DNA from 3 places in the Devosia litorisediminis genome. Region 3 is predicted to be linked to each of the others. Evidence: predicted binding sites of a transcription regulator. Region 3 holds the regulator's gene; each other region holds the start of a gene.
The links. The regulator PhoB, encoded in region 3, activates phosphate uptake and scavenging genes when phosphate is short. The targets are predictions, from matches to a motif close to TGTCATNNANCTGTCAT.
Positions count from the first base shown of each region.

Region 1: a site for PhoB is predicted at 6,921-6,937, ahead of phnC (phosphonate ABC transporter ATP-binding protein). Genes of this name have one in related genera too.
Region 2: a site for PhoB is predicted at 4,677-4,693, ahead of KD146_RS03820 (esterase-like activity of phytase family protein). Genes of this name have one in related genera too.

Region 1 is NZ_JAGXTP010000001.1:2,317,854-2,328,192, reverse strand. Features, by position in the region: gene KD146_RS11065 (alpha-D-ribose 1-methylphosphonate 5-triphosphate diphosphatase) at 1-738, shown strand, start outside; gene phnN (phosphonate metabolism protein/1,5-bisphosphokinase (PRPP-forming) PhnN) at 735-1,298, shown strand; gene phnF (phosphonate metabolism transcriptional regulator PhnF) at 1,295-2,020, opposite strand; gene phnG (phosphonate C-P lyase system protein PhnG) at 2,097-2,552, shown strand; gene phnH (phosphonate C-P lyase system protein PhnH) at 2,554-3,153, shown strand; gene KD146_RS11040 (carbon-phosphorus lyase complex subunit) at 3,155-4,243, shown strand; gene KD146_RS11035 (alpha-D-ribose 1-methylphosphonate 5-phosphate C-P-lyase PhnJ) at 4,299-5,177, shown strand; gene phnK (phosphonate C-P lyase system protein PhnK) at 5,174-5,950, shown strand; gene phnL (phosphonate C-P lyase system protein PhnL) at 6,110-6,811, shown strand; gene phnC (phosphonate ABC transporter ATP-binding protein) at 7,003-7,833, shown strand; gene phnD (phosphonate ABC transporter substrate-binding protein) at 7,913-8,824, shown strand; gene phnE (phosphonate ABC transporter, permease protein PhnE) at 8,888-9,859, shown strand; gene phnE (phosphonate ABC transporter, permease protein PhnE) at 9,869-10,339, shown strand, end outside.
Region 2 is NZ_JAGXTP010000001.1:802,225-812,563, forward strand. Features, by position in the region: gene KD146_RS18315 (hypothetical protein) at 1-132, shown strand, start outside; gene KD146_RS18320 (hypothetical protein) at 252-383, shown strand; gene KD146_RS03800 (50S ribosomal protein L11 methyltransferase) at 547-1,416, opposite strand; gene KD146_RS03805 (putative quinol monooxygenase) at 1,535-1,825, shown strand; gene KD146_RS03810 (heavy metal-binding domain-containing protein) at 1,822-2,139, opposite strand; gene KD146_RS03815 (ATP-dependent helicase) at 2,203-4,548, opposite strand; gene KD146_RS03820 (esterase-like activity of phytase family protein) at 4,749-6,911, shown strand; gene KD146_RS03825 (AsmA family protein) at 7,064-10,339, shown strand, end outside.
Region 3 is NZ_JAGXTP010000001.1:576,436-586,774, reverse strand. Features, by position in the region: gene KD146_RS02800 (substrate-binding domain-containing protein) at 1-463, shown strand, start outside; gene pstC (phosphate ABC transporter permease subunit PstC) at 530-1,915, shown strand; gene pstA (phosphate ABC transporter permease PstA) at 1,915-3,279, shown strand; gene pstB (phosphate ABC transporter ATP-binding protein PstB) at 3,354-4,136, shown strand; gene phoU (phosphate signaling complex protein PhoU) at 4,211-4,912, shown strand; gene phoB (phosphate regulon transcriptional regulator PhoB) at 5,013-5,714, shown strand; gene KD146_RS02770 (MFS transporter) at 5,839-7,464, opposite strand; gene KD146_RS02765 (LysR family transcriptional regulator) at 7,575-8,453, opposite strand; gene KD146_RS02760 (glutathione S-transferase family protein) at 8,546-9,232, shown strand; gene KD146_RS02755 (NAD(P)-dependent oxidoreductase) at 9,232-10,098, shown strand; gene KD146_RS02750 (YHYH protein) at 10,169-10,339, shown strand, end outside.

The sequences.
Region 1 (10,339 bases), 1.7 Mb from region 3:
ATCCATCTGCGTTGCGAAGTCTCCGCGCCTGACTGCCTGGAGAGCTTCAACCTGCTCAAGGATGATCCGCAGGTGCGTCTGGTGTCCCTGATGGACCACGCCCCCGGCCAGCGTCAGTTCGCCAGCATGGACGCCTACAAGACCTACTACCAGGGCAAGCTCAAGCTCAGCGATGCCGAGCTCGACGACTTTACCCGCCGTCGCAATATCGAATCCGATAGCTTTGCCGGGCCACATCGCCGGGCCATCGCCCAGGCCTGCAGGGCGCTCGGCATCGTGCTGGCAAGCCATGATGATGCCACCCGCGACCATGTCGAGGAGGCTGTCGCGCTGGGCATTGATGTCGCCGAATTCCCCACCACCATGGAAGCCGCCAAGGCATCACGTCAGGCAGGCATGGCCATCCTGATGGGCGGACCCAATGTGGTGCGCGGCGGATCTCATTCCGGCAATGTGTCGGCGCGGGCGCTGGCCGAAGCCGATCTGCTCGATATCCTGTCGTCGGACTACATTCCTTTCTCTATGCTACAGTCTGCATTCTCGCTCGCCGAGAACGTTGAGGGGATAAGTTTGGCCAAGGCCGTGCAATTGGTGACCAAGCGTCCCGCAGAAGCTGCCGGTTTCCGCGACCGGGGCGAGATTGTCACGGGCAAGCGTGCCGACTTCGTTCATCTGCGTGTCGAGGACGGTATCCCCATCGTGCTGACCGTGTATCGTGAAGGCCGTCGCGTCATATGAGTGGGACTTTTGTCGCCGTTGTCGGCCCCAGTGGCGCAGGCAAGGATAGCCTGATGAACTTCGCCCGCGAGCGGCTTGAGCCGAGCGGCCTGATCCATGTCGTGCGTCGCGTTGTGACGCGTCAGGCCGATGGCGATAGCGAAGACCATGACAGCCTTGATGAGGCCGCCTTTGCGCAGGCTGAACGCGATGGTGCCTTTGCGCTGACCTGGGGTGCCCATGGCCTGCGCTATGGCTTGCCCATCGGGCTCGAGGACGATCTGAGCGCCGGTCGGATCGTGGTGGCCAATCTCTCGCGCGCGATGATCCCGCAACTGATCGAGCGCTATGCCGATGCTGTGGTAGTGGCGGTGTCTGCCAAGCGTGAGGTGATCGAACAACGTCTGGCCGATCGCGGGCGCGAGACGGCGCAATCGATCCAGAACCGTATGGAACGCCGGGTCAGCGACCGCCTGCCAGCAAGCACCATCCGGATCGACAATTCCGGCGCGCTGGAGGTCGCAGGCATGCAGTTCGTGGCGCTGCTCGAGGATCTGGCCCGGCAGGCCAGACGCGCCTAGACCACAAGTTCCATACGCTCAGCCGGAAACCGGCTCAGGGCATAGGAGATGGGATGACCCTCTGCATCCTCGTCAACGGCCTCTGACACCAGCACGATGGCCCCGGCCGACAGCGCCAGCAGCTTTGTTTCCTCGACATCGGCATGGCGTGCCGAAATGCGGGTCGAGGCACGCGCATAGTCGGCAATCCCATAGCTGGCAAAGGTCGCCGTGAACGAGGTCATCTCGATGATACGCTGGCCGAAGTCGGCAAACTGGCGATAGGCCAGCCAGGTGGTGCTGCGCGACAGCGGGCGGCCATCGGCCGACGATAGCCCTTCGATCCGCACGACCTTGGCGCCGGTGGGAATGGCCAGTGCGCGGCCGATACTGGCTGTGGCATTCTCGATTTTGTCGCCTAGATGCTGGGTGGACAGGCTCCGGGCCTGACCGGCCAGACCTTCGGAAAACCGGGTGCGGCGGCCAATCGGATAGCTCAGTCGTCGCGCGCTGCGCACAAAGGTGCCGCGCCCCTGCTCGGCGGCCACAACCCCTTCATCAGCCAGCACAGCCAGCGCCCGGCGCACGGTATGACGATTGGCAGAAAAGCGAGCGGCCAGCGCCGCTTCCGTTGGCAGCCTGTCGCCCGCCGCCAGCTTGCCGCCGACAATGTCGAGCCGGATCGCATCGGCGATGCGTCGCCACAGCGCGACCCCGCCCAGAGCACTTTTCTGATCTGTCATTGCACTTTCACACAGAACGCCTAAGACCGGAATGAGGACACTAGTTGTATAGTAGATTAGACAAATCGAGGCAAGCATGCAAACCGCAATGAGCAGCGATCAGGCCCGGCGCAAGGCAGCGCTCGATACGCTGGCCAGCGCGCCGGCCCGCGAACTGGCCGCCGTCTGGGACGCCTGGACCGACAAGCCCGACTATACCCCCATTCGCGGACCCGAGGTCGGGCTCGTTATGGTGCGCGGTCGGGCCGGTGGTGGCGGCGCCCCCTTCAATATGGGCGAAGCCAGTGTCAGCCGGGCCAGCGTCCGCATTATAACCGGTCAGATTGGGCACGGGTATTGTTTGGGGCGCGATCTGGCCAAGGCACAGGCCATCGCGGTGATCGACGCGCTCTGGCAGACCCGGCCTGAGGCGGTAGAGGCGCAGATTATCGCGCCATTGCAACAGCTTGCGCAGCGAAACGATGCCGTGCGGCGCGGCGAAGCAGCGGCCACCAAGGTCGACTTTTTCACCATGGTGCGAGGGGATAACTGAAATGGACACGCTGCTTGAAGGCGGATTTGCCGATCCCGTGCTGCAATCGGGGGCTGCGTTCCGCGCCGTGATGGCTGCGCTGGCCAACCCCGGAACAGTGCAAAACCTGGTCACACCTGCACCCATTTCTGACAGCATGTCGACCGAATTGGTGAGCGTACTGCTCACACTGAGCGATCACGACAGCCCCATTTGGCTCGATGACGTGCTGCGCGCCGACACGGCCGTTCTGGAGTTCGTGGCGTTTCATGCTGGCGCGCCACTGGTGAGCGACCCGCAAAAGGCGGTCTTCGCCATTGCTGGCGAAGCAACACGTTTGCCCGCCTTGGACCAGTTCAATCTGGGTACCCAGGAATACCCTGATCGTTCGACCACCATCGTGCTCGCCGTGCCAGCGCTGCATGGTGGCGCGGCGCTGACCCTGCGCGGCCCGGGCATCAAGGACACGCTCCATATTAGCCCGCTTGGCCTGCCCGAGGATTTCCGTGCGCAATGGGCCGCCAATCGGGCGTTGTTCCCGCGCGGCATCGATCTGCTGCTGGTGGCCGATGGGCAGGTCATGGGCCTGCCGCGCTCCACCCGCATTGTGGAAGGAAGCTGAGATGTATGTAGCCGTAAAGGGCGGTGAGGCCGCCATTGCCAACGCCCATGCCCTGCTGGCCGATCGCCGCCGCGGCGACCGTTCCGTGCCCGGCCTGCGCCTCGACCAGATTGTTGAGCAATTGGGGCTGGCCGTCGACCGCGCTATGGGCGAGGGCTCGCTCTATGATACCGAGCTGGCGGCGCTGGCGCTGCTGCAGGCTCGTGGCGATCTGATCGAGGCGATCTTTCTGGTGCGCGCCTATCGCACCACGCTGCCGCGCTTTGGCTATTCCCGGCCCATCGAGACGGGGCAGATGCTGATCGAAAGACGCATCTCGGCCACCTTCAAGGACCTGCCTGGTGGGCAGATGCTGGGCCCAACCTTTGATTACACCCATCGCCTGCTCGATCCATCAATTGTCGATGGCGATGTGCCAGCCCCGATCCTGCGCGAGGAAACCCCTGTCGCCGCGCCGCGCGTTACCGACTTGCTGGGGCGCCAGGGGCTGATGGAGCCCGATGGCGAAACCGATCCGGATCGCCCGGTGGGCGATCTGACCCGCGAGCCGCTGGACTTCCCGCTCGACCGTGACTTGCGCCTGCAGGCTCTGGCGCGTGGCGATGAGGGTTTCCTGCTGGCACTGGCCTATTCCACCCAGCGCGGCTATGGCCGCAGCCATCCTTTCGTCGGCGAGATCCGCATCGGCGAGGTCGACGTCGAATTTGACGTTCCCGAGCTGGGTTTTGCCGTCAATCTGGGCCGCATCCGCGTCACCGAATGCCAGATGGTCAACCAGTTCAAGGGGTCGGCCAAGCTGCCGCCGCAGTTCACGCGCGGTTATGGCCTGGTATTCGGGCAGGCTGAACGCAAGGCCATGGCCATGTCGCTGGTGGATCGCGCGCTGCGGGCGCGTGAATTTGGCGAGGACATTGTCGCCCCTGCCCAGGACGAGGAATTCGTCATTGCCCATTCCGACAATGTGCAGGCCACCGGCTTCGTGGAACACCTCAAATTGCCGCACTATGTCGATTTCCAGGCCGAGCTCGACCTGATCCGCCGCATGCGGGCAGAACATGAAACGGCAGGGATCAGGGAGGCGGCAGAATGATGCCCGGTTTTCTGTGCCTGTGGCCCCACCCCCTCCCAACCTGGCAGGCTCACTCATGAACGCCGTCACGAGTTACAATTTCGCCTATCTCGATGAGCAGACCAAACGGATGATCCGTCGGGCCATCCTCAAGGCCATCGCCATTCCCGGTTATCAGGTGCCGTTTTCCAGCCGCGAAATGCCCATGCCGTATGGCTGGGGCACGGGCGGGGTGCAGGTGACCGCCTCGATCATCGGGCCCGATGATGTGCTCAAGGTCATCGATCAGGGCGCCGACGACACCACCAATGCGGTCTCGATCCGGGCTTTTTTTGCCAAGGTAGCGCAGGTCGCCACGACCACCCATACTGCGCAGGCCACCATCATCCAGACCCGCCACCGCATTCCCGAACGGGCACTGGGGCAGGGGCAGATCCTGGTCTATCAGGTGCCGATCCCCGAGCCGCTGCGCTTCCTTGAACCGCGCGAAACCGAGACGCGCAAGATGCACGCGCTGGAGGAATACGGGCTGATGCACGTCAAACTCTATGAGGACATAGCCCGGCACGGCCATATCGCCACCACCTATGCCTATCCGGTCAAAGTCGAGGGGCGCTATGTGATGGACCCCTCGCCAACCCCCAAATTCGACAACCCCAAAATGCACATGAGTGCCGCCCTGCAATTGTTCGGGGCAGGGCGTGAACACCGCATCTACGCCATTCCGCCTTTTACCGAAGTGGTCAGTCTGGACTTTGAAGACCATCCCTTCGAGGTGCAGCATTTCGAACAGCCCTGCGCGCTGTGTGGCGCCGAACAGGTCTATCTCGACGAGGTCATTCTCGATGACCATGGCGGGCACATGTATGTGTGCTCGGACACCGATAACTGCGAGGAACGCCGCGAAGCCGGGCATGTCGGCGCCCTGGGCGTGCAACAGGAGGCAGCCCAATGAGCGCCGAACCGCTTCTCAAGGTTGAGGGTCTGACCAAATATTACGGTAGCCGTCTGGGCTGTGCCGATGTCAGCTTCGCGCTCTGGCCCGGCGAAGTGCTGGCCATTGTCGGGGAATCCGGCTCGGGCAAGACCACACTGCTCAATTCGCTTTCGGCGACGCTCGAGCCCAGCGCGGGCCGGACGCTTTACCGCATGCGCGATGAGCAATGGCGCAATATCTACGATCTGAGCGAAGCCGAGCGCCGCTTTCTGGTGCGCACCGATTGGGGTTTTGTGCATCAGAACCCCGCCGATGGTCTGCGCATGACGGTGTCGGCTGGTGCCAATGTCGGCGAACGGCTGATGGCAGTGGGAGACCGGAACTACGGCCATATCCGCGCCACCGCGCTCGATTGGCTCGGTCGGGTGGAGATTGCCGCCGACCGTGTTGACGATCAGCCGCGATCCTTTTCTGGCGGCATGCGCCAGCGCCTGCAGATTGCCCGTAATCTGGTGACCGGGCCGCGCCTGGTGTTCATGGACGAGCCCACTGGCGGCCTTGATGTGTCGGTGCAGGCCCGCCTGCTCGATCTGCTGCGCGGACTGGTTGGGGAGTTGGGACTGGCGGCCATAGTGGTGACCCATGATCTGGCCGTCGCGCGTCTGCTCAGCCACCGCATGATGGTGATGAAGGACGGCCACGTCATCGAATCCGGTCTGACCGACCGGGTGCTGGATGATCCGCGCGAGCCCTATACCCAATTGCTCGTCTCCTCGATCTTGCAGGTGTGAGGATGAGATCCTCCACCCTCATTGCCTTCCCACAAGGGGGAGGGAAGCCTGTCCAGTGCGCGGACGACACTGTGCCACCGATCGTTGCCCCGTCTTCTCCCTCTCCCTTGTGGGGAGGGACCAAGGTGGGGGTTTCTTACACATCTGCGGAGCTATCCAATGACCGCCCTATCCGTGAAAAATCTGGCCAAGACCTTCACCATGCACCTGCGCGATGGCGTGGTGCTGCCGGTGGTCGACAATGTGACCTTCGACGTCCAGCCCGGCGAATGCGTCGTGCTGGGCGGACCATCGGGGGCCGGCAAGAGTTCGATCCTCAAAATGGTCTATGGCAATTATGGTGTTGATGCTGGCACCATCGTGTTGCGCCACCATGGTGAGCCGGTGGATCTGGCCAGTGCCGACCCGCGCACCGTGCTGACGCTCAGGCGCGATAGCATCGGCTATGTCAGCCAGTTCCTGCGCACCGTACCCCGCGTTTCCGCGCTCGACGTGGTGGCCGAACCGCTGGTTATTCGCGGCGTTGAACGCGAACGGGCGCAGGGACGGGCGCGCGACCTGCTGGCCCGGCTCAACCTGCCTGAACGGCTGTGGAGCCTGCCGCCAGCGACTTTTTCAGGCGGTGAGCAGCAGCGCGTCAATATTGCGCGCGGCTTCATCACCGCCCATCCGGTGCTGCTGCTCGATGAACCGACGGCCTCGCTCGACGCCACCAACAGGGCCGTTGTGGTGGCCATGATTGCCGAGAAAAAGGCGGCAGGTGTCGCCCAATTGGGCATCTTCCACGATGAGGAAGTGCGCGAGCAGGTCGCCGACCGCATTCTCGATGTGACTGCCTTTGCGCCCAGGATCGTTGCGTAGGCCCCTATTGCACACGATCAGGTAGAGCGGGCACTCAAAAGCGCTCCCTGGCATCGATCCCAGGGGCGTTTTTGCCCGTTCCGGGCTCCCAAATTGCGCTCTTGTGCATCGTCACGCAACCGTCACCCCAGTGTAATCCCAGCTTCACGTCGCCGCCCTAGGTCTGCCGCAGTTCAACAGCGAGGGCGCTGATGCTTACGATTTCAAATGTCTCGCGGCGCTTCGGCGACAAGCTTGCCGTCAGCGACGTGAATCTGGAAATCCCGCAGGGGCAGATGGTCGGCATTATCGGCCGTTCAGGCGCCGGCAAGTCGACCCTGCTGCGAATGATCAACCGGCTGACCAATGTGTCCGAGGGCGCCATCCGCTTTGATGGCGTCGAGGTCTCGGCGCTGCGCGGCAAGGCGCTGCGCAACTGGCAACGTGATTGCGCCATGATCTTTCAGCAGTTCAATCTGGTGCCACGTCTGGATGTGATCACCAATGTGATGCTGGGCCGGCTCAACCATCGCTCGACGCTGCTGTCGCTGTTGCAGATTTTTACCGAAGCTGAGCAGTTGCGGGCACTCCAGGCGCTCGAACGGCTCGACATCGCCCAGACTGCCACCCAGTGGGCCCAGACCCTGTCCGGTGGCCAGCAGCAGCGTGTGGCCATTGCTCGGGCGCTGATGCAGGCCCCGCGCATGATCCTGGCCGATGAGCCGATCGCGAGCCTGGACCCGCGCAATGCCAAGATCGTCATGGACAGCCTGCACGCCATCAATCGCGAGCAGGGCCTGACCGTGATTACCAATCTGCATACCCTGGATACTGCGCGCGCCTATTGCGGTCGCATCATCGGCATGGCGGCAGGCCGGGTGGTGTTTGACGGCACACCCGAGCAACTGACCACCGATGTGGCGCGCCAGCTCTACGGTGCCGAGGGGCTCGAAGACGCCTTCTCCGAAGCCATGACTTCCACCAGCATCGAGCCCGCCCGGCGGCCCACGGCCAAGCCCCGCGAACTGGCCGACGCCCTCTGAAATTCAAGCGTTCCGCGGCTGCACAACGGGCCCAGCCCGGCAGTCCGTCGACATCTTTGCGTCACCAAAGGAGACTTCCATGACCGCAATTCGTACCGTCCTGCTCGCCGGCATCGCGCTCGCTGGCGTCACTGCACCGACCTTCGCCCAGGAAATGGATGTAATCCGCATCGGCATCCTTGGCGGCGAAAACGAGACCGACCGTCTCGCCAACAACCAGTGCCTGATCGACCTGCTGCCAGAAGCGCTGGGCGTCAAGGAAGTCAAACTGTTCCCCGCAGCTGACTATGACGGTGTAATCCAGGGCCTGCTCGGCGGCACGCTCGATATCGCCGGTCTGGGTGCTTCAGGTTTTGCCAAGGTCTATCTGGCCGACCCCGAAGCCGTTGAGCCCTTCAACACCACCGTCCAGCTCGACGGCGCCATGGGCTATCACTCGATCCTGCTGGCCCGCAAGGATTCGGGCATCGACACCCTCGAAGCGGCCAAGGGCAAGACCCTGGGCTATGCCGATCCGGACTCCACCTCGGGCTATCTCATCCCGCTGGTGACCCTCCCCGAACAGACCGGCATGGCCAATGACGAGTATTTCTCGGCAACCTCGTTCAATGGTGGCCACGAGAACAACGTTCTCGCCCTGCTCGACCACAAGGTCGATGTGGCTGTGACCTGGACGTCGGGCGTTGGCGAATTCTCCGAAGGCTATAGCTCGGGCAATACCCGCTCGATGGCCGACAAGGGCATGCTGGACATGGAAGACGTGACCCAGCTCTGGCTCTCGCCGCTGATCCCCAATGGTCCCAATGTGATGCGCTCGGACCTGCCGCAGGCCATGAAGGACAAGATCGTCGCCTTCTACACCAATCTGCCCGAGACCAATTACGAGTGCTTCAGCGGCATCGAACGCGGCGACTACAAGGGCTATGCCCCCGTCGACGCCGATTTCTACAAGCCGATCATCGACGCTCGCAAGGCAACCATCGGCGGCTGATCGCCAATCCGATACCGGCAGGCGGCGTGATCACACGCCGCCGCCATTCTTTGAGGGCGATCCATGAGCGAGACCATCCTTCCCGGCAATCCGGCCCCGCTTTCCAGGGAACTGGGCGTGGTGCATGCGCACTACCGGTCCCTGCTGCGCACCAGACGGCTCTATACGCTGCTGGTCGGGGGCGCCTTGCTGGTGGTGCTGTCCGCTTCGCTCTGGTTTGCCAATGCGTCAAACGCTGGCGCCTTCTTCGACCGGCTGCCCTATTTCTTCGACTTCTTCATTCACTTTCAGCCCGACGAGGCGATGGAAATCGTGCGCGCGCTGTTCGATCTGCCTTCGCCGCTGGCCGATGGCTCGTTCAAGTACAATTACGAGGAAGGCCGGGTCTATCTGCTCGGCGATTTCTATCTGCCCGAATATTTCTACCAGATGCTGGTGACGATCAATATCGCGCTGGTCTCGACCATTTTCGGCGTCACTTTTGCCTTTGGCCTGTGCTTTCTGGCAGCCAGCAATGTGACCGGGTCACGCCCGATCCGGTTCGTGGTGCGGCGTTTTCTCGAAGTGCTGCGTGCTTTCCCCGAAATCGTCGTCGCCGGCATGCTGGTGGCCATCCTCTCGGTGGGCCCGATCGGTGCTATTGTTGCGGTCAGCCTGCATACGGTGGGTGCACTGGGCAAGCTGTTCTACGAAGTCACCGAGAATGCCGATGGCCGCGCCGATGAGGGGCTGCGCTCGGTGGGGGCCAACTGGTTCGAGCGCGTCCGCTTCGCCTTCGTGCCCCAGGTCATGCCGAACTTCGTCTCCTATGCCTTGCTGCGCGCCGAAATCAATGTGCGCGCCTCCACCATTATCGGCGCGGTGGGCGGCGGCGGCATTGGCGAGGTGTTCCGGCTCTCGATTGGCCGCGATCATGCCGCCAAGACCTACGCCATCATCATCCTGCTGTTTGCCACCATTATCGGCATCGACGCGATCTCCGGCGCGTTGCGCAAGCGTCTGGTCGGCCCGTCTGCTTTCCAGTTCGGCGGTTGAGGAAAACACATGTCCAGCATGCAAATGACCGCCAGTGAGGCTCTTGCCCTCAAGGCCCGCCACGGCGCCGTGTTTCATCGTCCCCTGCAGCAGCGCCTGACCGTGCCGCTGGTGGCGCTGGGAACGGCGGCCTATCTGGTGTTCTGCTTCTTCTTCTTCGATATCTCGGGCGTGCTGGCCAATGCCCAATGGGCCCGCGCCAGCATCTATATTGCGGACTGGTATTCCTGGGAGGCCACGCCGCGCTTCCGCTTCAAGAATGACAGTGTCGAACTCGAATGGACCCGCTCGCTGCTGGGCGACAATCCCGATCCCGACTGGATCGAGCAGACCGGACCCAAAAGCTATGTGACAAGCTTTGGTAGCCCCGCCAATAGCGTCGAGATCAGCCCGACCGCCGTGGTCGCGGTGGTCGACGGCCAGCGCTATGACGTGCCCATTACCGATGATGGGGCGCTATTGCCCGTCGATGCACCCGCC
Region 2 (10,339 bases), 230 kb from region 3:
AGCAACGAGAAGAATTTCTTCGTCCGCACCGTCGAAGCCATGGTTGCCAGCCGCGAACGTTCCGCACAGCGTTATGTTGCGCGCTACCAGCGTGATCTGGGCCTGGGCAAAGACGAATTCACCAAGCGTTAATCAGGCCTGCACGCCTTGCAGGGGTGCTGTGCCAATTTGGGCCTAACTGAACGCTTCGGGTTGGCCTAGATAGACTGCGACGACGGCAAAAGACCGCGTCAAAGTGCATGGAGATGACGATGACTGAGAGCAAGAACGATTTTCGCAAGACACTGGGTTCGGTTATCGATGCCCGTGGTCGCGAAACGAGCCGCCAGGTCAGCTATCGCATGCAGCACCAGCTGATCGGCGCATTCACCAAGCGCCCGTAAGGCCGCTGCAGTTTACTGCTGACGATCTGACGATCCCCGGAGCCTGCTTCGGGGATTTTGCTTTGTCTGGATAGTGTCGCACTTTGGCGCATGCGGCGCCGCTCGATGTGCGCAGTGTGTGCACCAGTTCGTGCCAACTGCGCTCACCGATGCGGTGGCGCCGCTACTTCATTTCCAGCATCAGCGTGGTCCATTCCTTGCGCTGCAATTTCTGGGTCAGGGTCATGCCCTGGCGGGCATAGGCGTTGATCACGCCGCGCGCCTGATGCTGCAAGATGCCCGACAGGATAATGGTTGCGCCCTTCTGGGCCGCCCGGCCAACCGAGGGTGCCAGCGCCATGAGCGGACCGGCCAGAATATTGGCTACGATCAGATCATAGGGGCCGTTCTGGGCGATGGTCGGGTTGGTCATGCCGGTGGCTTCCACCGCGATGATCAGCTTGCCCACGCCGTTCTGCTCGGCATTGGCGATGGTGGTGGTCACCGAAATGGGGTCGATATCGCTGGCGATCACCGGGCTCTTGGTGCGCTTGGCCAAGGCGATGGCGAGCACGCCCGTGCCGGTGCCAACATCGATCATGTGGCGCGGCTTCTTGCGCTTGAGCAGCATGTTGATGGCTTCAAGGCAGCCGGTTGTGGTTTCGTGGTGACCGGTACCAAAGGCCTGTGCCGCATCGATTTTCATCGCTGTCAGGCCGCCGGGGACCGGGCCGGTTTCATGGCTGCCATAAACATAGAACCCGCCGGCGCTGACCGGAGCCAGACCCTCAAGTGATTTGGCTACCCAGTTGAAATCCGGATCAATTGGCGAAACAGAAAAATCAACTTTGCCACCAAGGGTCTGGCGCGCCAGTTCAACAAATGATTCAAGGTCGGGCGGGCTATCGCAGGTGGCCTCGAAGAACCATTCGCCGGTCTCTTCATTCTCGTGGGCCGAGGCCGTCAGTGCCAGATCATCCCGTTCCATGACCGCATCGACCAGTGCATAGGCCTGATCCTTGGTGAGCGGGGCGGAGAGCTGATCGACGGACATGGCAATATTCCCTTGGTTTGTGCCTTGTTGCGCCATCGGCCCACGGGCGTCAATCCGAGTTGTCCCCAATGTGCATGTCTCGTGCTAGTTTTAATCAGAACGCACACGGGAGTCGGCGATGTATGGATTGATGGGCAGGATGCTGGCCGCACCGGGGGAACGCGAGGCGCTGCTGGCAATCATGCTGGAGGGACATGCGCCCATGCCCGGCTGTCGCAGCTATGTCATCGCCCGCGATCCCAAGAGCGAGGATGGCATCTGGATTACCGAGGTGTGGGACAGCAAGCAGGCGCACACCGACTCGCTGCAATTGCCTCATGTGCAGGCGACCATTGCCAAGGCAAAGCCGATCATTGCCGGCTTCGCCGAATTTATCGAGACCGAGCCATTGGGTGGCAGCGGGCTCTAGAGCTGCACGGCGGTGCCCGAGACCGACACCATCAGCATCGAGCCACCCTGGCCGACCACTTCATAGTCGATATCAACGGCCACCACGGCATCAGCGCCCAGGCGAAGCGCTTCAGCTTCGAGTTCGGCAAAGGCCTGCCGCCGCGCATCGCGCAGGGTGGATTCATAGGCGCCAGCGCGGCCACCGACGATGTCGCGGATATTGGCGAACAGGTCCTTGAAGATATTGGCGCCGACAATGACCTCGCCGGTGACAATGCCAAGATAGTCGCGGATCGGGCGGCCTTCGAGAGTGGGTGTAGTGGAGATGATCATGGCGGGGCTCCTTAGGGCTCGTACAACGTCCAATGCATATAGTGTGAACCCAAGGCGGGCGGCTCACCCCTTGGTAACAAAACTCTCCAAGACCTTCTTGCGGCCGGCTTTTTCGAAGTCGATGGTCAGCTTGTTGCCTTCGATGCCGGCGATGGCGCCGTAGCCGAATTTGAGGTGGAAGACACGCTCGCCAAAGGCGAAGGCGGATTTGTCGTTGCCGATATCGACCGAGCGGGCGACCAGATCGCCGTCAATGGTCATGGGCCCGGCGCTCTTGCGACTGGACTGCTGGGCGCGGGCGCGCTGCCAGCCGGGCGTTTCATAGACGCTCTCGAACGGGTCGGTCTTGTTGAAGCGGCTGGCGGCACCGCCTCCACCGCCATAGCCATAGCCGCCATAGGAGGAACCGGTATCGGTGACCTCCACGGCGTCGGCGGGCAGTTCATCAAGAAAGCGGGACGGAATGGCGGACTGCCAGAGGCCATGGATGCGACGGTTCTGGGCGGCGGAAATGCGCACGCGCTTGCGACCGCGGGTAATGCCGACATAAGCCAGACGGCGTTCTTCTTCGAGCCCGGCACGGCCGGATTCATCCATGGTGCGCTGGCTGGGGAATGTGCCTTCTTCCCAGCCGGGCAGGAAAACCGTGTTGAACTCCAATCCCTTGGCGCCATGCAGAGTCATGATGGTGACGGCATCGGCCGCGTCAGCACTGTCGCGGTCCATGACCAACGAGATGTGTTCGAGGAAGCCGCCCAAGGTTTCAAACTCCTCCATGGCGCGGCTGAGTTCCTTGAGGTTTTCCTTGCGACCTTCGGACTCCACCGATTTGTCGGCGCTGAGCATGTCGGTATAGCCGCTTTCCTCAAGGATCTGCTCGATCATCTCGAAGGGCTTCAGTGTCTGGGCGCGGAAGGCCCAATCGTCGAATTGGCCAATCAGGCTGCGTAGGGTGGTGCGCTGCTTGGGCTTGAGCTCTTCGGTTTCGAGCAGCGACCGCGTGGCGGACAGCAGCGGCAGATCCTGCAGTCTGGCCGTCTCCATGAGCATTTTGAGGGTGGCATCGCCAATGCCGCGCTTGGGCACATTGATGATGCGCTCAAAGGCAAGATCGTCGGCGGGCTGGGCCACAAGGCGCAGATAGGCCAGGGCGTCGCGGATTTCCTTGCGCTCGTAAAAGCGCGGTCCGCCAATCACGCGATAATTGAGGCCGAGGGTGATGAAGCGCTCTTCGAACTCGCGCATCTGGAAGCTGGCGCGCACCAGGATTGCCACAGAGTTGAGCGGCTCACCGGCGCGCTGATATTGCTCGATCTCTTCACCGATCGCGCGGGCTTCCTCTTCGGAATCCCAGACCTGGGTGATGGCGACCGGTTCGCCTTTTTCGGCCACATCGGTCTGCAGCGTCTTGCCCAGACGGCCTTCGTTGAAGGCGATGATGCTGGAGGCGGCCTTGAGGATGTTGGCGGTGGAGCGGTAATTGCGCTCGAGCTTGATCACCTTGGCGCCCGGAAAGTCCTTCTCGAAGCGCAATATGTTGTCGACCTCGGCGCCGCGCCAGCCATAGATGGACTGATCATCGTCACCGACCACGCAGATATTAGCTTCGGGGGCGGGCTTGCCCTGGGCCAGCAGTCGCAGCCAGAGATATTGAGCGACATTGCTGTCCTGGTATTCGTCCACCAGCATGTATTTGAATTTGCGGTGATATTCGGCCAGCACGTCCGGGTTTTCCCGGAACAGGCGAATGCATTCGAGCAGCAGGTCGCCGAAATCGGCGGCGTTGAGGGATTTCAGTCGGGCCTGATAGTCGTAATAGAGCTTGCCGCCCATACCATTGGCATAAGAGCCGCTATCGGCCGAGGATACGTCCTTGGGCAGCAGACCCTTGTTCTTCCAGCCATCCATCATCGAGGCGAAGAGCTTGGCAGGCCAACGCTTCTCGTCGATGCCCTCAACAGCCAGCAATTGCTTGATCAGCCGGATCTGGTCATCGGTATCAAGGATGGTGAAGGAACTGGTCAGGCCCACCAGACCGGCATGGCCTCGCAGGATACGAGCACCGATGGAGTGGAACGTGCCCATCCAGGGCATGGCGTCGAGACGCGGGACCAGCTTTTCGATGCGCTCCTTCATCTCCCGGGCGGCCTTGTTGGTAAAGGTCACCGACAGGATCTGGGAGGGCCAGGCGCGGTTGGTATTGATGATGTGGGCAATGCGGGTGGTCAGTACGCGGGTCTTGCCCGTACCGGCACCGGCCAGCACCAGAAGCGGGCCGTCAATGCTCTCGACGGCGTCACGCTGTTCCTCGTTGAGGCCCTGCAGGTAGTCGACCGGCTGCTGGCTCTTGAACTGGCTGGTAATAGCACCGGCAGCGGGGCGGGCGAGGGGGTGGTCTGCACCAGACATTAATAGCCTTTCCAACACTGCGCGCCGTTGTGGGCGCAGCAGCGCGGCGTTGACGAATCTTGATTTGTTCTCCTGCGAATATAGGGATGGGGGACCACAATGTATAGAACGCGGCGGCGTCACTGATCCGTCATGCGAGCGTCATGGGACTGTAGCGTGTCCTGCTTAAGGCACCCGTTGAACTCAACGGGGGATTATCGATGTCTAGATCCAAAATACTGGTCGGTCTGACGGCCATGCTGCTTGCCACGACGGCCAATGCCGGTGCTGCCGAAACCTTTAACCGCATTGCCAGCTTTGCCGTGGCGCAGAACGCGCCGGATGCTGCGGTAACCTCCTCGGAAATCATCGCGGCCACCGATGACGGCATGATGCTGATCTATTCGGACAGCCCCGCTGGCGGCATTGGCTTTGTCGATATCACCGACGCCAAGGCGCCCAAGCCTGCTGGCTTCATGGCGCTGGATGGCGAGCCCACTTCAGTGACCATTGTCGGCGACAAGGCCTATGTCGGCGTCAATACGTCGGAAAGCTACACCATGCCTTCGGGCAAGCTCGTGGTGGTTGATATCGCCAGCCAGTCGGTCGAGGCCGAATATGATCTGGGCGGACAACCGGATTCCGTGGCGCACAACGCCGCCGGCACGCTGATCGCCGTGGCCATTGAGAATGAGCGTGACGAGGATCTCGGCGATGGCGGTCTGCCGCAGATGCCCGCCGGTTTTGTCGTGATGTTCGATATCGCCGCCAAAACCGTGACCAAGGTAGAGGTTACGGGGTTGGCCGAGATTGGCGGGGAAGACCCCGAGCCAGAATTTGTCGACTTCAACGACAATGACGAAATCGTTCTGACGATGCAGGAAAACAACGCCATCGTCATCATCGACGGCCAGACGGGCGCGGTCACAGCGCATTTCTCCGCTGGCACGGTGAGCCTGGATCGCATCGATACCAAGGCTGACGGCGCATACGCTTTCACTGGCTCGGCGACTGACCTGCCGCGCGAGCCCGACGCGGTGCAGTGGCTTGATAACGACCGGTTCGTGATTGCCAATGAAGGCGACTGGAATGGCGGCAGCCGCGGCTTCTCCATCCTCAATCGTGCCGGCGAGGTACTGTTCGATAGCGGCGCTGACCTTGAACACTATGCGGCGCGCGTCGGCCACTACCCTGACAAGCGCGCCGGTAAGAAGGGCGTTGAGCCAGAAGGACTGGAGGTCGGCCGCTTTGGCGAGAACACCTATATCTTCGTTACCGAAGAACGCTCTTCGCTGATCGCTGTTTATAGGGATACGGGCGCCGCGCCTGAATTCGTGCAGGTGCTGCCATCGGGGATTTCACCCGAGGGGCTGGTGGCCATTCCGCAGCGCAATCTGCTGGCGACCGCCAATGAGGTTGATCTGCGCGAAGAGGGCGGCGTAGGCTCTCATGTGATGGTGTATGAACTGGCCGAAGGCGTAGCCCAGTATCCGCAGTTGATCGCCGATCTGGACGCCGAGGGACTGCCCATTGGCTGGTCGGCTATTTCTGGCGCCGTCGCCGACGCCGAAAAACCGGGCATGCTCTATGCCGTCAGCGACAGCTTTGTCAGTGCTGCGCCGGCGATCTACGCCATCGATGCGACCGCCATGCCGGCCCGCATTACCGGCAAGACCCTTGTGACGCGTGGTGGCGAGACCGCCCAGAAGCTGGATCTTGAAGGTATTGCCTTGGACGGCGAGGGCGGATTTTGGCTGGCTTCGGAAGGGCGCACGGACCGTTTGATCCCACACGCGCTTTATCATGTCGACGCCGATGGCGAGATCAAAGAGGAGGTCGCCTTTCCCGCTGAACTGCTGGCCCAGGAGATCCGCTTTGGCGCCGAAGGCATCACCAGCACTGGTCGCGGCGATGACATGACCCTGTGGATCGCCATGCAGCGCGAATGGCAGGATGATGCCCCAGGCATGGTCAAGCTGGTCAGTTACAAGCCGGCTTCGGGCGAATGGGGTGCCGTTCACTATCCGCTGGAGACCCCGGCTGATGGCAGCTGGAACGGGCTGTCGGAAATCGTGGCGCACGGCGAGTTCGTCTATATCGTCGAGCGCGACAACCAGATCGGCGCCAAGGCCCAGCACAAGGCATTGTATCGCGTATCACTGGCCGAAATGGTCGCGGCGCCACTGGGCGGCGAATTGCCGGTGGTCAGCAAGGAGTTGGTGCGTGACTTCGTGCCGGATCTGAAGGCAGGCAACGGCTACGTGCTGGACAAGGTCGAGAGCTTTGCCATCGACGCGGCCGGCAATGGCTTTGTGATCACCGATAATGACGGCGTGGACGACAGCTCCGGCGAGACTATGTTCTGGTCCATCGGCGCGCTCTAGCACGCATCGCGGATATGTTGCGGTCGGCCAGTCCTGCGGGGCTGGCCGATCGTCGTTTCGGCGCATGCAGGCCATAATTGTTGGCCTGGCATTCAAGAGTGGGGATTCTGGCGTGTATTCAACGCAGTGTCGGGGTTGCGCGGGCGCTTGTCTTGCCTACACTCTGGCGCATTAATTCGGATGACCCACGCGCTGTGCTGAACCGCATCTACATCGTTGTTGGCATGCTGGCGATCATCGTGCTCGGTGGCGCGTTCATCGCGCCATATCTGATCCAGTGGGGAGATTATCGCACCCGCATGGAAGAGCTGGCGACCGGGGTGCTGGGTACGCCCGTGACCATCCGCGGTGATATCGCCTTTGCCCTGCTGCCGCAGCCCCGGCTGAGCTTTACCGATGTGCTGGTGGGTTCGCCCGAGGAGCCTGCAGCCACAGTCGACAGCGTCGAAGCCGAATTCTCGCTGATGGATTTTCTGCGCGACAATTACGATCTGACGCGATTGGTGCTGCGCGGCCCGGTCATTGATTTCAGCATTGATGAAAACGGGCTGTTCGGCAGCGGCGTCAACGTCAATACGGCCGGTGGCGGTGTTGCCCTTGGCCAAGCCAGCATTGTCGATGGCACGATCCGGCTGATGGACCGCCGGGCCGATCAGAACTTTGTCGCCGATGACGTTGACGGGGATCTGCGCCTGTCGAGCTTTTCGGGGCCGTTCCAGTTCCAGGGTAGTGGGGTGTTTCGCAGCGAACGCTACACCTTCCGGCTCAATTCATCGCAGCTCGACGCAGCGGGACACTCGCGGCTTTCGGCCTTCGTGCAGCCCGATAGCGGGCGCTTTTCCTTTGCCAGCGAAGGGTTGCTGACGCCGGGCATCGCACCGCGGTTTGACGGGGCGATGACCTATCGCGAAACCCCGGTGCTGGCCGACCGCGCCGACGATATTCGCGGCGATCTGGTGCTCGAAAGCAAGATGACGGCGTCCACGGACCGGGTCGTGCTGACCGGCTATACGCTGCAGCCCGATGAAAACCGTGCCGGAACGCGCCTGACTGGTGCGGCCAGTATTCAACTGGGCGCGCGGCAGAGTTTTGATGCGGTGGTCTCAGGCGGGGTGTTTTCGTTGCCGCCGCGCGATGCCAAGGAAGACCCCGATACCAAGCCCTATGAAGCTGTGCGGCTGCTTGCCGAACTGCCAGCGCCGCTCATTCCGCCGATGCCCGGACGCATTGGCCTTGACCTGGCGGAGGTCGGATTGCGCGGCTTCGCGCTGCGCAATGTGCGTCTGGATGCGAGCACGGATGGCGAATTGTGGACGGTCGAGCAGTTTGTGGCGCAACTTCCCGGCGATACGGCCGTGCGGGCCAGTGGCGCGTTGCGGCGTGAAACCAGCTATCCCGCGTTTCGCGGGCAGTTCAGCATAAGCAGTGCGCGGCTTGATGGGCTGGCCCATCTCTGGCGCAAGCCGCGCGAAGATAATGCGCTGTTCAATCAGGCGGGCGTGCTGACAGGCAATGTGATGCTGACGGGCGATGCCTTGCGGGTCAGCGAAGGCCAGTTGACGCTCAATGCAGTGTCGCACGCGGTCGAGCTGCGGGTTGGCTTTGGCGAAGAAAAGCGGCTCGATGTGGTGGGGCATTTTGCCGGATTGGGCGTTCAGGGCAGCACGGTTCTGGGGGCTTTGTTGCCGGACGGAATGGCCGAGCCGGGCTTCGGCATCAGCTTTCCCGAGGGCAGTTTTTCACTGACGGCGCAGAAGGCGCGGGTGCTTGGTTATGACGGCAGGGCAATGGTCGCCGAGGGCCAGTGGGACGCGCGCTCGATCAGTTTTGCGCGGCTATCGGCGGACGATTGGGGCGGGCTGGGGCTGGATGTGACCGCCACTGCGGCGGGTAGTCTTGCCCAGCCGACGGTTTCCGGCTCGGGGCGGCTGAGCATTGCGCGTGCCGATGCGCCGGGTCTGGCTGGACTTTATGATCTTTTCTCGGTGCCTGCGGACTGGCGCGCCGCTCTGGCGGCGTCCGCGCCCTTGGAGGTGCTGATTGATCTTGAGGAAGGGGATCGCGACGGCGCCCAGATTCTGACGCTGGGGGGAACGTTGGGGGCTGCCGATCTTGACCTGCGCGCGGAACTGGAGGGTGGCCTTGTCGGGCTGCGCACTGCACCACTGCGGCTGACGGCGACGTTGGAAACCGACGATTCTGTCGCTCTGAGCGCTCAATTGGGGCTGGGTGATGCGCCTCTATTTGAAAATGACGACATGCTGGTCAGCCTTGGGCTGGAAGGGTCGCCGAGCAATAGTCTCGACAGCCGCATCAATCTCAGTTCAGGCGATGAAGCCCTCGGTTTTGCGGGCTATCTTGTGGCGACCGATAGTGGCGAAGTGCAGGGCACCGGCACGCTTGACGTCACGCTGGCTGATGCGGGCGGTCTGGCGCGCATCATTGGCGCGCCGGGCCTGAGCTTGCCGCATGCACAGGCCAGCGCAGCGTTCCATTTTGAGGGTGGTCGATTGGTGCGGCTGGCCGAGATCGAAGGCCGCTCGGGCGATGTGGCTTTTTCCGGCGTGCTGTCGTTCGACCGGGCGCGAGACGCTGCCAATGTCACAGGCGCGGTGGCGATCGATACTGTTTCGGTTGAAGGGCTGGCAGCGACACTTTTTGGTCGGACCGGCATGATCGGTGCCAATGGTGGCTGGCCACAGGGTCCGATCGGTATTGGCGATCAGGCCCGGGCGACGCGCGGCACCATTGCGGTGACGGCCAATGGCCTGGCGGCAGGTGGTGTCGAGCGGTTGGGTGCCACGGGTTTTGATCTGGTGTGGGACGAAACCCGGGTGCGGCTGGCCCGGTTCGAAGCGGCAATTGGGGCGGGCACCGCCAAGCTGGATATTTCGGTATGCTGCGCCGGACCGCTGGCCGAAAAGACCGTGAGTGGGCGCCTTAGCCTGACCGACGCCGCGATCGAAGCGCTGGCGCCGCCCGCCGTGGCGCGGGCGCTGGCGGGGCGTGTTGCTGGTGGTGTGCAGTTCAACGGCACCGGCGCGAGCATTGCCGAGGTGATCGGCACCCTGGCGGGTGAAGGCAATTTCACGCTGGCCGATTTTGCTGTGACGCAATTGTCGCCCGCCGTCTTCGAGACCCTGGCCGGGCTCGATGACGTGCTCAACATGGATGGCGATGCGCTGCGTGCCATTATGGGCCTCGCGCTGGGGCAGGGGCGCTTTGTGGCTCCCAAGGCAGCAGGGGCTTTCAGCATTGCCGGCGGCGTGATGCGGCTGAACAATTTCATCGTTGATGGCGATGGCGCGCGTCTGGCGGGCGACCTCAATCTGGACACCGGCACGTTGGGGCTGGGCGGCGACTTTTCCCTGACCCCGGTAGGCTTTGACGCCGCTGACAGCCTGATTGTGCCCGATACGGCGCGGATT
Region 3 (10,339 bases):
AGTGTTCCAGGAGAAGGTCGTCAATATCGGTTGTGAAGCAGCCGGTCTGCCAGAAGGTCACGCTGAAGACGCTTGCGAAACCCTGCGTCAGGACGTTGTCGTCGAAATCGCCGGCGACTACACCGAAACCCTGGCACGCCTGACCTCCAACCCCGACACGGTCGGCGTGTTTGGCCTGTCCTTCTACGAACAGAACCGCGACACCCTTAAGGTTGCGACCGTTGATGGCGTCACCCCATCGCTCGAAAGCGTTGCCGCTGGTGAGTATCCTGTGTCGCGTCCGCTGTTCTTCTACGTCAAGGGTCAGCACATCGGCGTCATCCCCGGCATCGAGGAATATGTTCAGTTCTTCCTCTCCGATGCGATCTCGGGCAATGGCGGCACCCTTGAAGCCGCTGGCCTGATCCCGCAGCCAGAAGAAAAGACCGCTGAAGTGCTGGCTGCTTTCGAAGCCGGTATGTAAGACCACCCGATCCGGGCCGCACCTTCTGGTGCGGCCCACCTCTTTCCAACGGCATGGAGAGCGCCAATGAATTCGCTGATTATCGCCGGCCTTCTCCTCGTCCTGCTTGGCCTTGCCTATCAGACCGGCTGGTCCAAAAGCCGCGCTCTGGCGACAGCGCCCATCAACGGCGTCAAGGTTCACTCCCGTCCGCAATATCATGGCGCTCTGGTCGCGATCTGGACCCTTGTCCCCGCGCTGATAATTCTGGGCCTGTGGGCCTGGCTGGGACAGGGCATCACCCGCGCCTACATCATCTCCCAGCTCCCCACCGACATTCTGGCCGGCTTTGATCAGAGTGGCCTGAACGCCGCCGTTCAGCGCATTGGTGCACTCGCCTCCGACTATGGCGTGGCTGGCGACATTGCGCCCTACGAACAAAGCGCTGCCGACGCACTGCGCTCTTTCCAGTTCATCACCTTCCTGGCCATAGTCGCTGCCGCTGCGGGTACCGCCATTGTCGCCCTGCTGGTCGCCCGCGCCCGCATCAATGCCCGCCTGCGCGCCCGCAATACTGTGGAAGTGGTGGTCACCGGCCTGCTGATGTTCTGCTCGGCCGTGGCCATCATGACCACTGTGGGCATCGTGGTCTCCCTGCTCACCGAGGCGATCCGGTTTTTCTCCTTCATCAATCCGGTCGACTACTTCTTCGGTACGGTCTGGAATCCTAAATTCTCGACCACCGAGACGCTCGATTATGGCTCCTATGGCCTGCTGCCCCTGCTCACCGGCACGCTGTGGGTCGCCACCATCGCCTCATTGGTGGCTGTTCCCATCGGGCTGATGACGGCAATCTATCTCTCGCAATATGCACCGCGCCGCATGCGCGCCATCATCAAGCCGGTCATCGAAATTCTCGCCGGCATCCCCACCATCGTCTATGGCTTCTTCGCTCTGGTCACGGTTGGCCCGTTTCTGGCCGGCCTTGGTGATATGGTGGGGCTGGATATCTCGGCCACCAGTGCCCTGACCGCCGGTCTGGTCATGGGGATCATGATTATTCCCTTCATTTCCTCGCTCAGCGACGACATCCTCAACCAGGTGCCGCTGGCCATGCGCGATGGCTCCTATGGTCTGGGGGCTACCCAGTCCGAAACCATTCGCAACGTGCTGTTGCCCGCTGCCCTGCCCGGCATTGTCGGCGCCTTCCTGCTGGCAGTCAGCCGCGCCATTGGCGAAACCATGATCGTGGTACTTGCCGCTGGCAACAGCCCGGTCCTGCGCGGCACCCCGCTTGAGCCGATCTCGACCATCACCGTGTCCATCGTCAACCAGCTCACCGGCGACACCGATTTTGCCGGCCCGCAATCGCTGGTCGCCTTCGCACTGGGTCTGACCCTTTTCGTCATGACCCTTCTTCTCAATATCGTGGCGCTCTACATCGTCCGCCGCTTCCGGGAGCAGTACGAATAATGACCGATCAACAGGCTCCCGGCCGCAAGCAGGCCAGCGAACGCACCAAGCTGATCCGCGCCGGTCTGCGCCGTCGTCATCTCAACGAACAGATCTTCCGGGTCCTGGGCATTGTCGCCATTTGCGCGGCGCTGGGCTTTGTGGCCCTGCTGTTCACCGATGTGATGCGCAAGGGCATTCCCGCCTTCCATCAGGCATCGCTGCATCTCACGGTCACGTTTGATCCCGCCATCATCAAGGTCGATCCAGAACCCGTTCAGGAAGCCGGCCAGTCCGATGCCGACTACAATGCTGTCCTGCTCAAATGGCAGCGCAATGTCGCCATGCTGAACTGGAACAAGGTCATTGCAGCCGCCATGACCGAAGCCGCGCCGGCGGGCTTTGAGATATCCAGCAAGGACATCCTGACCATCCCCGAAACCAATGCGCGCCACGTCGTGCGCGAGGCATTCGTGGCTGATCCGAGCCTGCTGGGTCAGTCAAAGGATTTCAGTCTGCTCGCCTCGGCCAATGTCGATAACTGGGTCAAGGGCAATATCGATCGCGACCTGCCCGATGCGCGCCAGCAGCTTTCTGCACCGGTCCGCGATCTCGTCGACATTCTGGTCGACAATGGCGCCATCACCCAGGATTTTGCCTGGGGCCTGTTCACCAATGTCGACAGCCGCGCTGCGCCCGCCTCAGCCGGTCTGGCGGGTGCCTTTATGGGCTCGCTCTACATGATGTTGGTGGTGATCTGCCTGGCTGTGCCCATCGGTGTCGCCAGCGCCATCTATCTCGAAGAGTTCGCGCCCAAGTCGCGGCTCACCGATCTCATCGAGGTCAATATCAACAATCTGGCCGCGGTGCCTTCCATTGTCTTCGGTCTGCTCGGCGCCGCAGTGTTCATCAACTACTTCCACCTGCCCCTGTCAGCGCCGCTTGTGGGTGGCCTGGTGCTCACCCTGATGACCCTGCCCACGATCATCATTGCTACCCGCGCAGCCTTGCAGGCGGTCTCGCCAGCCTTGCGTCAGGCCGCGCTCGGTCTTGGGGCCTCCAGAACCCAGATGGTGTTCCATCACGTGCTGCCGGTCACCTTCCCCTCCATCCTGACCGCCACCATCATTGGCGTGGCGCAGGCGCTCGGCGAAACCGCGCCCCTGCTGCTGATCGGAATGAACGCCTTCGTCGCCTCTATTCCCGGCTCACCGATGGATCAGGCCACCGCACTGCCGGTGCAGATCTTCCTCTGGCAGGGCAATGAAAACCGGAACTTCTTTGAAGCGCGCACCTCTGCTGCCATTATGGTGCTGCTCGGCATGATGATCCTTCTCAACGCAGTCGCAATCTTCCTGCGCACGCGCCTCGAGCGTCGCGCATGACCGAACTGGAGAACGCACAAATGGATATGGTCGCCGGCAAGGTTAAGATGACTCAGCAATCAGTGAACAGCACCATGAACCCCACCGATGCCCTCGAGCGCCCCATCCGTCTCACCGCCCGCGATGTGACGGTCCACTACGGCGCCAAACAGGCCCTGCACGGTATCTCGATCGATATCCCCGATCGTGCCGTCACCTCCTTCATCGGCCCATCGGGCTGCGGCAAGTCGACCTTTCTGCGCTGCATCAACCGCATGAACGACACCATTGAGGGGGCCCGCGTCGGCGGCACCATCAAGCTTGATGGCGACGATATTTACGATCCCAATCTGGACGTCGTGGAACTGCGCGCCCGCGTCGGCATGGTTTTCCAGAAGCCCAACCCGTTCCCCAAATCGATTTATGAGAACGTCGCCTACGGTCCCAAGATCCACGGCATCGCCAAATCCAAGACCGACCTTGATGAAATCGTGGTGTCGTCCCTGCGCAAGGCGGGCCTGTTCGAAGAGGTCAAGGATCGCCTCAATGAGCCAGGCACCGGCCTGTCCGGTGGTCAGCAGCAGCGCCTGTGCATCGCCCGCGCCATTGCGGTTGGCCCTGAAGTGATCCTGATGGACGAGCCCTGCTCGGCACTTGATCCCATCGCCACCGCCATCATCGAAGAGCTGATCGATGAATTGCGTGAAAACTACACCATTGTGATCGTCACCCACTCCATGCAGCAGGCCGCCCGCGTCAGCCAGCGCACGGCTTTCTTCCACCTGGGCAACCTGATTGAGGAAGGCGTCACCGAAGACATCTTCACCAACCCGGTCCACAAACAGACCCAGGACTACATCATGGGCCGCATCGGCTAGTCCGGCGCCCCACCCGCTCTGGCGTCCGGTTTTTGCGGGCCGGTCGCGCCACGTCACAGGTCCAGAGGAACACCATGGCCCCCGAACATATCGTCTCTTCCTACAATGACGAACTTGTCGCCCTCGCCCAGACCATCGCCGAGATGGGTGGCCAGGTCGAAGTCGCCATCGAAAACGGCACCAAGGCCCTGCTCAAGCTCGATCGCGAACTGGCCGATCTGACCATCATCGCCGATCAGCGCATTGACGACATGCAGCGCAAGATCGACGATATGGCCGTTTCCATGATCGCCCGCCGCCAGCCCATGGCGTCCGATCTGCGCTCCATCATCACGGCCATTCACGTTGCTTCCGATCTTGAACGCGTCGGCGACATGGCCAAGCAGCTTGCCCGCCGCTCGCTCAAGATCGAGGGGCTGAACCTGCAGCCCACCTTCTACAATGGCGTGCGCAACATGACCGCACTGGTGCTGCGCCAGATCAAGGAATCGCTGGACGCCTACTCCAGCCGCGATGCCGAAGGCGCCATTCAGGTGTGCAACCGCGATGACGAGGTGGACGCCATGTACACCTCGCTGTTCCGCGAACTGCTCACCTACATGATGGAAGATCCACGCAACATCACGCCCTGCACCCATCTGCTGTTCTGCGCCAAGAGCCTGGAACGCATCGGCGACCACGCCACCAATATTGCTGAACGTGCCTATTACCTGCAGACCGGCAAGCAGCTCTCGAGCGATGTCGAGGAACTGCAGCGCACCCAGATCAAGGCCTGATCCAGATATATCCACCGCACTGCACCTCCCCTTGATGGGGGAGGCTGAAGGGTGGAGCCACTCGCACCCAGGCGTGGTGCAAGAACGACCGGAGCAAGCAATGCCCGCCACCATCCTCGTAGTCGAAGACGAAGGCGATATCGCCATCCTGCTGCGCTACAATCTTGAGGCCGAAGGCTTTCGCGTCGTCACCGCTGAAACCGGTGACGAAGCCACCCACGCCATTCAGGACAAGCTGCCCGATTTGATCCTGCTCGATTGGATGCTGCCCGAAATCTCAGGCATCGAGCTGTGCCGCCGCCTGCGCGCCCGTGAGGAAACCGCCCGCGTCCCGATCATCATGCTCACCGCCCGCGGTGAGGAAGAAGAGCGCGTCCGCGGTCTGGCCACCGGCGCCGATGACTACGTGGTCAAACCCTTCTCGGTCCCCGAACTGGTCGCCCGCATCCATGCCCTGCTGCGCCGCGCCAACCCTAATCTGGTCACGGCCGCCCTCAAGGTTGGCGATCTCGAACTCGACCGCACCACCCATCGTGTCCGCCGCGCCGCGCGCGACGTGCATCTGGGGCCCACCGAATACCGCCTGCTTGAATATCTGATGCGCCATCCCGGCCGGGTCTATTCACGCGAGCAATTGCTCGACGGCGTCTGGGGCAACGACGTCTATGTCGATGAACGCACCGTGGACGTCCATATCGGCCGCCTCCGCCGCGCCATCAATCGTGGCCGCGAAACCGACCCCATCCGCACCGTGCGCGGGGCCGGCTACGCCTTCGACGAACGCTTCGCCCAGGTCGCTTGAAGCAGGCAGCCAGCCACTGCGCGTCGCCCTCGGGCCTGACCCGAGGGCTCTACACTATCCCTTTGCCCGCAAGCACGATCCCCTCAGGTCAAACCCGAGGGGTGTCGATTTGTTGCCTAGATTCCTAGACTTCCGGCGTGCCCCGCAACGGCGTCTCGTCATCCAGTGGCACCGTCTGCCGCTCGATCATCCGGTGCACGCGCGGCGGCGCATCGCCCTGATGCAAAGTCCGCAGTGCTTGAAAGTTCTCCGCATCCGCCTTGGTGCGCCGCAGATTGTGCCGCACATAATCTACCCAGGTCGGCACGTGGTAACTCTCGACCCAAAGATCGGGCAACTCGAGATCACGCAGTAGCGCCCATTGCCGCGCCCCGTCCCGCAACCGCACCTTGCGCCGCTCGGTCATCAGCGCCAGAAACTGCGGGATGTCCTCTTGGGCTATACGATAATCCACCATCACCATGATTGGCCCGCTGCGTGGCGTCAGATCCAGCCGCAGCACCGGCTCGTTAAAGGTGTTGAGCGGATTGAGGTCGCGCGATTCAAACTGTGGCAGCGGCAGCCTGAACCCCACCAGCGCGCAGACCAGTAGAACCAGCGCCGCCGTCGCCAGTGACCAGTCCAACCCCACCGCATCAGCGTTGATGCCCCACAGCCAGCTGCCCATTGCCATGCCGCCAAATGTTGCCGTCTGATACAGCGACAGGGCACGCCCAACCACCCAGCGCGGCGATGACAGCTGTATCGATACATTGAACAGGCTCATCGTCAGCACCCAGCAGGCACCCGCTGGCAGCAGCACGATATGGCTGAGAAATACATCACGGCTGAACCCAAGCCCCACGCAACTCAACGCGAAGCCGACACAGGCAAACCGCACGATCCACTCATTGCTATAGCGCTCGCGCACCCGGCCATTGATGAACGCCCCCCCAATCGCCCCTACCCCGAAACTGCCCAGCAGCGTGCCATAGACCAGCGCACCGCCGCCGACATATTCGTCCGCCACTGATGGCAGCAGCGCCAGCACGACGATGGCAGACAGACCAAACAAAAAGCTGCGAAACAGCACTGTGGTTAAGTTGGGCGACAGCGACACGTAACGAATGCCTGCCAGAATGGCGCTACCGAAATCCTCGCGCGGCAACCGGTTCGGCGGCCGCTCCGGCTTCCAGCGCAGCAACGAGAAGATCAGCGGCACATAGGTCACGGCATTGAGTGCGAACGCCGCCGCCGCCCCCGCCAGCGCCACGATCAGCCCGCCCACCGCCGGGCCGATGCTGCGCATCATATTGAAACCCATGGCATTCAGCGTTACCGCGCCCGCCAGATCGCTGCGCGGCACGATATCGCCCATCGAGGCCTGCCAGGAGGGATTGAACAACGCTGTCCCAGCCCCGATCAGAAAGGTCAGCCCCAGCAGCAGCCATGGGCTCATCAGCCCCATAAAGGCGAGAACTGCCAGCAGCAGCGAGACCACTGCCATCCCACTCTGGGCAATGATCATCACGATGCGCCGGTCAAAATTGTCCGCCAGTGCCCCCGCAGCGATCGAAAAGATCATGATCGGCAGTGTCGTTGAGGCCTGCACCAGCGCCACCATATTGTGGCTGTCCGTCAGCGTGGTCATCATCCAGCCGGCACCCACCGACTGCACCAGCCCACCCAGATTGCTCATCAGCGTGGCAATCCACAGCAGGCGGAACGTCTCATGCCGAAACGGCGCCAGCATGGACGGTCTATCGGGCATTTTGGCTCCTCAGCAGCAGAACGAAGACCCCCTGTCTTGAGCCAGCCACGCTTGTTTGACAAGCACATCACGTCACCAGGCGTGGGTGTCTGACTCACTCCAATACAACCCTAGAGGCGCTGCCCGACGAACAGATCGGCAAGCGCTCGTGCCGCCGGTCTGGGTTGGCGCCCGGGAGGAAACACCGCATGCAGCGCGACATTGCCCACGTGCCATCCCGCCAGCACCTGCACCAGTTGTCCGCTCGCGATCTCGGCCTCAACACCCCAGATAGAGGATACGGTTATCCCCAGCCCGGCTCGTGCCGCGGCAGTCGCGCCTTCATTGGCGATGCAGGTCGTACGGCCCGAAGCACGGATGGTTATTCTCTCGCCACCGCACTGAAAGTTCAGCTCCTGCGGCACGACGCCCGGCCCCACGATCAATTCATGCGCTGCCAGATCATGCGGCGTGACAATCGTCGGACGGGACGCAAGATAGTCCGGCGAGGCCGCCAGAATGCGCGGCGTCTCGCCCAGTTTGCGAACCAGCGTAGTGCTGTCGACCAGCGCGCCCAGGCGAAACGCAATGTCGATCCCCTCGCTGACCAGGTCCTGATGGCTGTCCGAAACAGCCAGATCTACTGTCAGTGTTTCATGGCGCGCCATGAATTCAGCCAGTCTCGGCACCACCTTGCGCAGACCAAAGCTGCTCGACAGTCCGATACGCAGCCGCCCGGTCAGCCGCCCATCGCCCCGCACAGCATGGTCGGCCTCCTCCATCGCATCCAGGATGCGCTCTGCCCGTTCCAGATAGTCGGCACCCGCTTCAGTCAACGCAACCGCCCGCGTCGTGCGCGTTAGTAGCGTCACGCCCAGCTCACGCTCCAGTTCCGACACGATCCGCGATGTCGATGACTGCGACAGATTCAAAGCACGACCCGCCTGCGAAAAGCTTCCCAGACGGGCGACGCGGCAGAACACGCGCAACGCCAGCAGTCGGTCATTCATCTGAAAACCAGATAAGTCATAGCAGAAATACCCACCTACAGCTTGTCAGCGGAATAATCCATCAATGTGACCTACCTTGCAAGGAGGTTCACATGCTCAAGCTATTTTATCACAACACACCAAACCCGACGAAAGTCGCCCTGCTCCTCGAAGAACTCGCACACCCCTATGAGGTGGTCGCCACCGACATCTGGGATGGCGCCCAGCACACACCCGAGTTTCGCCGCATCAACCCCAATGGCAAAGTCCCGGCCATTATTGAGGGTGACGTGGTCATCTTTGATTCAACGGCCATACTGCTCTGGCTGGCTGACCGGGCGGAGCAGTTCAACGGCGACGCCAGGTCACGCCCCCAAATGCTCTCCTGGCTGATGTTTGTCGCGTCGGGCCTGGGCCCGTTTTGTGGTCAGGCATTTCATTTCCTCAACATTCACACCGACAGCGCTTACGCCACCAACCGCTACGCGCGCGAACTGGAACGCCATTTCTCCGTGCTGGACAAGCACCTGACACTGACCCCGTGGCTAGCCGGGTCTGACTACACAATCGCTGACATGGCGGCCTGGGGTTGGGTCGATTTTGCCGTGCGTAATGGCTTGGTATATGGGGAAGATGGCGGGCATCGTTGGCCCGCCTTGACCCGCTGGTGCGCAACCATCAACGCGCGCCCAGCCGCCGACAGAGCTCGGCACGCTGGTGATCATCTCAGTGTCAAACAGGCTTTCGATGAGGACACCATGCGCGCCTTGTTCCCGCAGAATTATGCGGAGGCACTTTGATGGCCAATATTGCTTTTCTTGGCCTTGGCGCCATGGGCACGCGCATGGCCGCGAACCTCCTCGACGCGGGGCACGCGGTCACGGTCTGGAACAGGACCGCTGCCCGTTGCGCGCCTTTGGCCGAAAAGGGTGCCAATATTTCGGCCACCCCACACGACGCTGCTCGGGGCGCGGAATTTGTGCTCACCATGTTGCGCGACGACGCAGCCTCGGCGCAAGTGTGGACAGATCCTCAAACCGGCGTCTTTGCCGGCATGGACAAGTCTGCGCTGGCCATTGAGTGCTCTACGCTCAGCCTTGAGCACCTCCGCCATCTGGCAGATGTGGCAACCAGGCATGGTCTGCAGTTCATGGACGCCCCTGTGGCCGGTTCGCGCCCTCAGGCCGAAGCGGGCAGTCTCATTTTCTTTGCCGGCGGCACCGATGAAGCTCTGGCGCGGGCAAAGCCAATTCTGTCCGCCATGGGCGGCACCATTCACCCCGCCGGTCCCGACGGCGCTGCTATGGCCATAAAGCTTGCCGTCAATACGCTCTACGCCACCCAGACTGCTGTCATGGCCGAACTGGTCAGCATGCTGCCCCGCCAGGGCCTCGATGCGGCTAGTTGTCTTGCCATCATAGGCGCCACCCCCGCCTGCTCTCCTGCAGCCCGCGTCGCTGGCGAACTCATGCTCAAGGGCGATACACCACCGCTCTTTCCAGTCGAACTGGTCGAAAAGGACCTCGGCTATGCCGTCAGCGCGGCCGGTGGACCTGCTCACGCCCCGGTATCCGAACAGGTCCGCGCCCGCTTCGCTGCCGCTATCCAGCAGGGCCTCGCCCACGAACAACTGACCGCCGTCATCAAGACCCTGCCCGACGGCTGAGTACCCACACCAAGGCGCTCTTGCCAGGCGCCTTGGTGGCATCCAGACTGACTCAATCAGGAGATCTCCCATGCGCACAACTCAGCCCCTTGCCTGTCGCGGCGCCGTCGCAGTACTGGCGATGCTGACCCTGACAACAGGCATGGGAAGTGCGTCGGGGCATGAAGAGATCACCAATGCGCTCTTGACCGAGCGATCGGCCAATTGTCTGGGTTACGCCAATACCTATTCGGCACAGGCC